One region of the Cytobacillus sp. ABV4_503 genome, then DNA from elsewhere that is predicted to be linked to it. Evidence: riboswitches for the same ligand, from Rfam matches in the RefSeq annotation. Region 1 holds a riboswitch; each other region holds the start of a gene.

Region 1 (2,199 bases):
AAACAAATCTTCATTTTCTTTGCGCAGAATCTCTGAAAAAGTCATAAAAAATAGCCTCCTTATTCATTACAGAAGCTGCCGGGGAAAAAGCATGAGGATATATAACGAGGTCCTCACTGCTTCCCTGCGCTGGCATTATCCAGATCAGGTTCCAAGGGACAAAGGAAAAGCTCCTTATCTCAGCCGTAGCGCCCCTAGCAGTTTTCTAACATTCTAATTGTTTTTTACCGATTTTCTAACTTGACGTTTTTCGCTCATAAATTTTGGATTTCGCCCATAACTCTTAAAAATCGCTCATAAAGTCAGATTGCTATGCTGCACTCCGCTTATCTGCTTACTCAACTAGCTTCGCCAGCCCAAAATCATCACATATTCTGAACCAAGTTCTTCTCTTTAACCTTTGCCAAAACCATCCAGCCTATGGACGCACCGGCAATGCTGCTGACCAGGAATGGCGGCACAAAGAAGAATGCCCCAGCTGAGCTCCCCATGAGAACCTTTGCAAAAGGTACTGCAAACAATGCACCAATTAAGCCGGTACCTACCACTTCTCCTACAGCAGCCCATATTTTCCGGCCGAACTTCAAATAAAGCACACCTGCCAAAAACGCACCGATCATGCCTCCTGGAAACGCAAGCAGCGTCCCGAATCCAAGCAAATTACGAAGCAGGCCAATCATAAATGCCACAGCTGCTGCAGGCAGGGGTCCAAGCGTCACCGCTGCCAATACATTCACCGCATGCTGCACCGGATAGGCCTTTGCTATGCCTGCCGGAAACCAGAGCAAATGGGAACCCAGTGTCCCAATTGCCACAAATAAAGCCATCGTAGTTAACAATCGGGTTCTGTTCATCTAAACCTCCTTTCTAAAGGGCCGCCTGATTGCTTATCAGGATGAGAAGTATGTATACAAAAAAGCCAGATTCCCATAAGGACCTGGCTTGGTTTAAGTATATGAATTGACATATAGTCAAATCCTACTTCCCTCCGCTGGCATTAACCAGATCAGGTCCATAAGAGTCAGAAAGCTATAACGCGCTTTCCTCTCAGCCCGCACATTCGGGGCACCCCTAGTAGTTGCATAGATATTTAGTTTGATAAGCTATCTCAAGCTTATCAAATTATTCCGGCACTGTCATCAATCTTTTTGCTTAAATACTTTTTTTGATGCAATGTATTAAGAACTCTTCAATTTATGCTCCGAAACTATCGAACCAGCTGCAGACCCGCTACCTCCTTTAGGCTCCCCACCCCTGCCAGAGAAAGCGATACTTTCGTTTCTTCTATAAAGTTGGCAATCACCTTTTCAACCCCAGCCTGCCCGCCAATGGCCAATCCGTACACATATGGCCGCCCCAGGCAAACTGCGTCGGCTCCTAATGCCAGTGCTTTGACCACATCGGATCCTCGGCGAATGCCGCTGTCAAACAATACTGGAATCCGCCCCTTGACTTCCTTCACGATCGGTCCAAGCGCATCAATCGCTGCAATCACTCCATCAAGCTGCCTTCCGCCATGATTGGAAACGATGATTCCGTCTATCCCTTTTTCAACAGCCAGCCTGGCATCTTCCGGATGGAGAATGCCCTTTAATAGAATCGGCAGACTTGTTTTCTCTTTTAGCCTTGCAATATGCTCCCAGCTCAATGTCGGATGATGGATATTATCAAGGATTCCCTGAACTACATCCCCGTCATGGAGAGAGGCCATAAAGACTGGGTCGCTCTCATAGTTTGCTTTTCCATAGCCAAGCTTTAACGGTGAAAAATTGTTTCTTAGATCCGCTTCCCTCCATCCCATCATCACCGTATCAACAGTTAACACAATGGCTTCATAGCCGGATTCCTCCGCTCGCCGCACCATACTGAACGCAGCATCTTCATAATTGGACCAATATAATTGGAACCATTTTGGGCTCGCGCCTGTTGCATTAGCGATTTCTTCAATGGAATAACTGGATACAGTGCTTTGGATAAAAGGAATTCCAAACGCAGCTGCCGCCCGGGCAGATGCAAGCTCTCCCTCACTGTGTTCAAGGCGCTGCATTCCAATCGGTGCCAGGAAAACTGGATAAGGATACGTTCTTCCATATAAATTCACACTTATATCCGGCACTGAAACATCCCTCAGCATTCTCGGTACAATTGAGTATTTTGCAAAGGATTCTATATTCTTTTTCAGCGTTTCTTCTCCGCCGG
Region 2 (2,199 bases), 1.1 Mb from region 1:
CTGAAATCAGGAAGTCCGCTTTCCGTCGACATTCCTGCTCCAGTTAATATTACTGTATAATTTGATTCCTGAAGCCATTTCTCAAGCATAGATATCAGCCCCCAATAAGGTTTTGTCACAGGTTAAATTTGATTTCCATTTATTTCTCCCGGTGAAATGTTTATGTCATGTCAGGTATGCGGTAAATACTAGATTATAACTGTTTATGCGAATTATCAAATATAGGAGTGATAGCTATGCCTGAAATAGAAACGAAAGATTATAAGGACGGCTATAAAAAATTTTCTGCCAGGGCCAAACGTTATGCGGAAGACCCTGAAAAAACAAAAGTACTGCTAAGAAAGGCTACACTTAAAGCAGATAAAAATAAATCTTCATTAAGTGATATATGGGAAAAGTTTCAGCTTCTGATCGATTTGGTTAAGGCATGGTCTAAAGGCGATTACCGGCATATTTCAAGAAAATCGGTTATCTTTATTATTGCTTCCGTCCTATACTTTGTTTCCCCTATAGACCTTGTTCCTGACTTTTTAATAGGAATGGGAATTTTAGATGATGCAGCAGTACTTGGTTTTGCCGTTAGCCAAATTACAGGTGAACTTGAAAAATTCAAAATCTGGAAAGAAAGCAGGACGATAGAGATGAAATAATTATTTTCTGTCCATTTTGATATTATTTGCTATAATAATGATGGAAAGTATTTATGCTGTCAAAATTAAATAGCAGGAAATGTAGGGGAACCGGTATGCCGGTTGAGACTTCATCATTAAGATGCTGACCCTTTGAACCTGATCTGGCTCATAGCAGCGTAGGGAACATATTCTTAAACATACTAAATGTTTTTATATGCGCCCTGGTTTATACCGGGGCGTTTTTATTTTTCAGGGCAGACTATCATTAACTTTCCTTATTACATAAAGGTTTTAGGAGGATTATTTATGAAAAAGTGGATTGCGGCTATCTGTTCACTTCTGTTTCTTTCAGGCTGTGCCGGCAATGGAGCGGATAATCAGACTGGAAGCAAAGATGCAGACAGCAAACAAGATTTGAAAAAAGTTACTGTTGTATTGGATTGGACACCCAATACCAATCATACCGGCTTATATGCCGCAAAGGACAAAGGATATTTTAAAGAAGAAGGGCTCGATGTCGAAATTATAATGCCAGGTGAAGCAGGTGCAGATCAATTGACTGCATCAGGCAAGGCTGATTTCGGTGTCAGCTATCAGGAAAGCATCACGGAAGCCCGTGTACAGGGAGTTCCCCTTGTATCAATAGCAGCTGTAATACAGCATAATACTTCCGGTTTTGCATCCCCTGCTGAAAAAAACATTAAATCGCCGAAAGACTTTGAAGGAAAAACTTATGGCGGCTGGGGAGCTCCTGTAGAAAAATCTGTAATAGATTCCCTAATGAAGAAGGAAAACGCCAATGTTGATAATGTCTCAATTGTTAACATGGGAGATGCTGACTTTTTCACAGCTGTTAAAAGAGATATAGACTTCGCATGGATTTATTACGGATGGACAGGTGTAGAAGCAGAACTTCGGGGGGAAAAGATTAATATGGTCTACCTTACCGACTACTCAAAAAAACTGGATTACTACACGCCCGTTCTCGCAACCAGCGAAAAAATGATTGCAGATGACCCGGATACTGTCAAAGCATTTGTAAAAGCAGCATCCAGAGGTTATGAATTTGCAATCGATCAGCCTGGCGAAGCAGCAGATATTTTGTTAAAAAATGCTCCGGACCTTGACAGCGAATTGGTCAAAAAGAGCCAGGAATGGCTATCCCCCCGCTATCAGGATGATGCTCCAAGATGGGGTGAACAAAAGCTTGCAGTCTGGGAAAACTATGCAGACTGGATGCATGATAATGGTCTATTAGATAAAGAATTAGATGCCGGCAAAGCATTTACAAATGACTTCCTGCCGGAATAAGGAGAGTTCAACTATGGCAAACGCACTTGTAAGCATTCAGATCATACCGAAAACAAAAGATGGGGAAAATGTTATACCTTACGTTGATGAAGCAATTAATGTTATTCAGCAATCTGGTGTTAAGCACGAGGTGCATCCCCTAGAAACCACGATGGAAGGCGATTTAGACCATTTATTAAAAATCATAGCCGATATGAACAGAAAAATGATTGAAAAAGGAAGCAGCAATGTAATTTCACAGGTTAAGGTTCTATAT
Region 3 (2,199 bases), 830 kb from region 1:
ATTTGACAGGTAAAGCCTTCAAGCAGGCGCACGATTTCATACGTTTCATCTTCCTGTATCCTTTTTACATATATCGGCTTTTCCTGAGAAGCTGCAATATAAGCCCCCCTGTGTGTGACCAGTAAAGAATTGATTTTCAATGCTTTGGCCGCTTTTTTCGCGGATGGAAAACTTCTAGATGTGACAAGTGTTACATAAATTCCTTTTTGCTGCACATATTCAATGGCTTCTTTTGTTGATTTATGAAGTCTTCCATTTGATTGGAGTAGTGTTCCGTCAATATTTAAAGCAAGCATTCTGTATATCATCCAATTTGCCCCCCTCTTCTCGGTGTAAAATTGTCCTATTACACTTTTATGAAGGGAAGGATTGGAATAGAACATGACATGGACAATGCAGAAATTTTTTATAGCTTTTCTGTGTTAGTGAAGGCGTTTGTCTGTTTTCATAGATCAAATGATTTAAAGAATTATAAATTAGTCATTTACAATTTGGATGCTCCGTATTAAGATGGAGTCAATAAAAACTGCATATCTTATTTTGCACTAGGGGAGCTTTTTGGCTGAGAAGAACAATCCGTTCTGACTCTTATCACCCGATCTGGATAATACCAGCGTGGGGAAGTGCAGGTGAACGGCTATCATTTCTAGTGTATTGATATCATTCAACTGCATTTCCTTATGGGAATGCAGTTTTTTATTTTCATTAGGCTCTTTTCGTGTAAATTGTTGTTTTTCGCTTATTAATATTGTCCGTTGATTTCCGCTCCAGGCTGCTCGCTTTCCGCGGGGCGGGCGGTGAGCCTCCTCGACGCTGCGCGTCTGCGGGGTCTCACCTGTCCCGCTACTCCCGCAGGAGTCTCGCACCTTCCGCTACAATCAACTCAGTAAATCATATACAAAAAGCAACAAACCTTGCGAAAATAGCCTTTCATGAAAACTAAACTAGGAGGATGGAAAGATGCAGGAAAATTTTCTATGCGGAACAAGTGAGATTACAGGGTGCAGGTTTTCGATTTATCCAATGACTGACAGGTTTGTGGATGTTATTTTATCTGCTCTAAAAGAAGTGGATACAAGCAAGGTATGGATGGAAACAGATGATGTGAGCACTTGTGTGCGCGGCAGATCCATTCATGTTTTTGATGTGGTCAAAGCTATTTATCTTGAAGCTGCTAAGCATGGTGATCATGTGGTATTTAACGGCACATTTTCAAATGGCTGCCCTGGGGATACTGCCGGAGATGCTTATCTTGCTGAAAATGAAGAGAAGGCGAATGAAAATAAATCTGCTGGAATCAGCCAGGAAGTCGCTGTACAGTTCGCACTGTATCCGATGGGGATTCCTTCATACATGAACGTCATTATGGAGCAGGTCGAGCTCGCAAAGGATCAGGGAACATTTACTGAAGGTGTCCATTATGCTTCAAGATTAGATGGAGATGCACATGCTGTTTTTAAAACGCTGGAAGATGCATTCCAAAGCTGTAAGAAAAGCGATTCTACTCATATTGTCATGACAGTGAATATGTCTGCGAACAGTCCTTCCAAGAAGGGGGCTGTGTAATATGCTCGAAAAATGGAAACTTCGTGAGGTCATTGTCCTGTCTGTACTCGCTGTTGTGTTTGCAGTTGTATACCTGGTGTTCATGCAATTTGGGAACGTGTTATATGGGATGTTTGGCTTAATCGGCTATGATCTGATTTTTGGCATTTGGTTTATTGTTTCAATCATCGCAGCGTACATAATCAGAAAACCCGGAGCCGCCTTTTTATCGGAAACCGTCGCTGCAGCCATTGAGGTCATGATTGGCAATGCAGTAGGCCCTCGCCTGATTCTTTCAGGCATGATACAGGGGATTGGAGCAGAGGCGGTGTTTGCGGCAACAAAATGGAACAACTACCGGACATGGGTTTTAATTGCTGCCGGCATGGGCTCTTCTGTTACAAGCTTTATTTGGGGCTATTTCATTTCAGGCTATGCAGCCCTCTCACCCGGTTATGTAGCTGCCATGTTTTTCGTGAGACTGATTAGCGGCGCTTTGCTTGCCGGATTGCTGGGGAAATGGCTCAGTGAGAGTCTTGCAAAAACTGGTGCATTAAACAGCTTTCCTATAGGAAAAGAGCTGAAAAGGGGAAAATCGGAAAATGGCATTACAGTATAGCCAGCCTCTATTAATAACAGAACAGCTGTCCTTCC
Region 4 (2,199 bases), 2.0 Mb from region 1:
TCACAAGGACTCCTGTTGATTCTAAAGTAATGGAATGGATGTGGAATTTATCCCAGTCACATAAGACCAAATTCTGGGCAACCAGCTGCGAACAAGTTTGGATGAATGAAATGCCAGAAAATATTCATGACCATGAATGGCTTAAATTTGGATTTGATATATCAGATGATGAGATCAGGGAACTCATTCATAAAGAGCTTCGAACAAAAGGGGACCTGGAAATTACAAATTCCAGCTTAACTAATATTGAGGTAAATGCTCTGGGCATCAATAAAGCCAGAGGTATCCAGAAGGTAACTGAGATTCTTGGCATTTCGATGGAAAATGTAATGGCAATGGGAGACAGCTTAAATGATATTGCCATGATAGAGGAATCTGGCTGGGGAGTAGCAATGGGAAATGCCCAGGATATTGTGAAAGAAACAGCCAATGCTGTTACGGGAACTAATGATGACGCTGGTGTTGCAAAAGCAATCCGAAAGTGGGCTCTCTAAGATTAAAAACCGGCTAACATGCCGGTTTTTGGTTTATTTGGATGCTCTTTTGGCAATTAGAATGGTTTCTTCCAGTGCTATTTCCACATTTCCTTTAATCGCCCTGGAAATCATACAGGATGCTTCAGCTTTTTGCGCCAGCTTTCGCGCAAGTGAATGATCCTTTTCTGTCGCATCAGCTTTTAACAAGATAAGGGGGCGATGAATAATTTTCCTATACGTAATCACTCCTTTGGTTACATCCACAATTCCAATTGATTCCATCGTAAGGTCTTCTTTTTCGAGTTTGCTTCGTTCCATCATGGCTGCCAGGGTAATGATATAACAAGTTGCTGCAGCCCCAAGCAGCATTTCATCCGGATTTGTTCCGATTCAGGGACCTTCCATTTCTGGGGGAATGGAAACCTTTGTTTTCAGCCCTCCAGTCTCAATTTCTCCAACATCATTACGAAGTCCAGGCCAATGTGCTTTTAAATGGAATTGGTGTTCAGCCATTCTTTGATTCCTCCAAGTTATGTATTTCTATTTAAACCTTAAAGAGGAACAGGCAGAATTGCAAGACTTTACAGATTTAACGTTTCAGGCTAAGATGAAATCAGCCAACTTAATAGTTTTACTGCTAGGGGTGCCCGATGCTCGCGGGCTGAGAAAGAAACCGGACTGTTTTTTACCCTTCGGACCTGATCTGGATCATACCAGCGTAGGAAAGTAGTAATTGCGGGGAACGATGTTTTTTCTCTTAGATTATTCAGCCAGGTCCAATTTCGGATCTGGTTTTTATTTTGTTCTCAAAAACAAATGAATTGGCTATCAATAAGGAGGATTTTCTATGAATCTTAACGATCAGATTGTCATTATTACAGGCAGCAGCAGAGGGCTGGGCAAAGAAACAGCAAAAGCATTCGCGAGGGAAGGGGCGAGAGTTGTCATTAACTATTTCCATAGCGAGGAAAAAGCACATGCTCTACAGAAGGAAATTGGCGAAAAAGCCATTGCCATTCGTGCTGATATCCGGGACAGAGGTCAAGTGAAATCAATGTTTCAAAAGGCGAAGGAACACTTTGGAGGCCCCATTACAACCATAGTCAATAATGCACTGGTGAACTTTCAATTTGACCCTATTTCAAAAAAAGATGCAGAAACAATTAAATGGGACGATTACAAAAACCAGCTCGAAGGTGCAATTCTTGGGGCTTTAAACACAGTCCAGGCTGGTCTGGAAGATATGAAAAAACAGGAGTTTGGCAGGATAATCTCGGTTGGGACCAATCTATTCCAGAATCCAGTTGTACCCTACCATGACTATACGACCAGCAAAGCTGCTCTATTAGGCTTCACCAGGAATATGGCGAATGAGCTGGGCCAATATGGGATTACTGCGAATATGGTATCAGGCGGTTTGTTAAGAACGACAGACGCCAGTGCTTCGACATCCGAGGAAGTCTTTGAAATTATCGAAAACTCAACTCCATTAAAAAAAGTCACAGATCCTGCAGAAGTGGCTGATGCAATAGTCTTCTTCGCTTCTCCCTGGGCAAGGGCGGTTACAGGACAGAATTTGGTTGTGGATGGCGGACTAGTTATGAATTAAAGGAGGAATTAATGTGAACATTCAGGAGATTAGCAGCCTATTGGAAAAACTAAGAGATACAAATCCTCTGGTACATAATATCACCAATGTGGTGGTAACCAACTTTACGGCAAA

What was found. A riboswitch is a leader RNA that binds a small molecule or an ion and turns the genes downstream of it on or off. The one in region 1 is predicted to bind thiamine pyrophosphate.
Region 2: linked by a shared signal. The riboswitch ahead of ACXAD1_RS06390 (ABC transporter substrate-binding protein) and the one ahead of thiW (energy coupling factor transporter S component ThiW) in region 1 are both predicted to bind thiamine pyrophosphate.
Region 3: linked by a shared signal. The riboswitch ahead of ACXAD1_RS05090 (YkoF family thiamine/hydroxymethylpyrimidine-binding protein) and the one ahead of thiW (energy coupling factor transporter S component ThiW) in region 1 are both predicted to bind thiamine pyrophosphate.
Region 4: linked by a shared signal. The riboswitch ahead of ACXAD1_RS11065 (3-oxoacyl-ACP reductase) and the one ahead of thiW (energy coupling factor transporter S component ThiW) in region 1 are both predicted to bind thiamine pyrophosphate.

Annotation. Positions count from the first base shown of each region.
Region 1 is NZ_JBSWTH010000001.1:152,843-155,041, reverse strand. Features, by position in the region: gene tenA (thiaminase II) at 1-45, opposite strand, end outside; TPP riboswitch at 105-206, opposite strand; gene thiW (energy coupling factor transporter S component ThiW) at 366-854, opposite strand; TPP riboswitch at 967-1,083, opposite strand; gene ACXAD1_RS00705 (alpha-hydroxy-acid oxidizing protein) at 1,208-2,199, opposite strand, start outside.
Region 2 is NZ_JBSWTH010000001.1:1,246,636-1,248,834, reverse strand. Features, by position in the region: gene ACXAD1_RS06400 (NAD-dependent deacylase) at 1-89, opposite strand, end outside; gene ACXAD1_RS06395 (YkvA family protein) at 237-650, shown strand; TPP riboswitch at 724-832, shown strand; gene ACXAD1_RS06390 (ABC transporter substrate-binding protein) at 939-1,943, shown strand; gene ACXAD1_RS06385 (thiamine-binding protein) at 1,957-2,199, shown strand, end outside.
Region 3 is NZ_JBSWTH010000001.1:983,450-985,648, reverse strand. Features, by position in the region: gene ACXAD1_RS05095 (Cof-type HAD-IIB family hydrolase) at 1-308, opposite strand, end outside; TPP riboswitch at 538-639, shown strand; gene ACXAD1_RS05090 (YkoF family thiamine/hydroxymethylpyrimidine-binding protein) at 961-1,566, shown strand; gene ACXAD1_RS05085 (ECF transporter S component) at 1,568-2,164, shown strand; gene ACXAD1_RS05080 (ABC transporter ATP-binding protein) at 2,148-2,199, shown strand, end outside.
Region 4 is NZ_JBSWTH010000001.1:2,197,482-2,199,680, reverse strand. Features, by position in the region: gene ACXAD1_RS11075 (Cof-type HAD-IIB family hydrolase) at 1-494, shown strand, start outside; partial or broken gene ACXAD1_RS11070 (OsmC family protein) at 528-989, opposite strand; TPP riboswitch at 1,106-1,218, shown strand; gene ACXAD1_RS11065 (3-oxoacyl-ACP reductase) at 1,324-2,085, shown strand; gene thiM (hydroxyethylthiazole kinase) at 2,099-2,199, shown strand, end outside.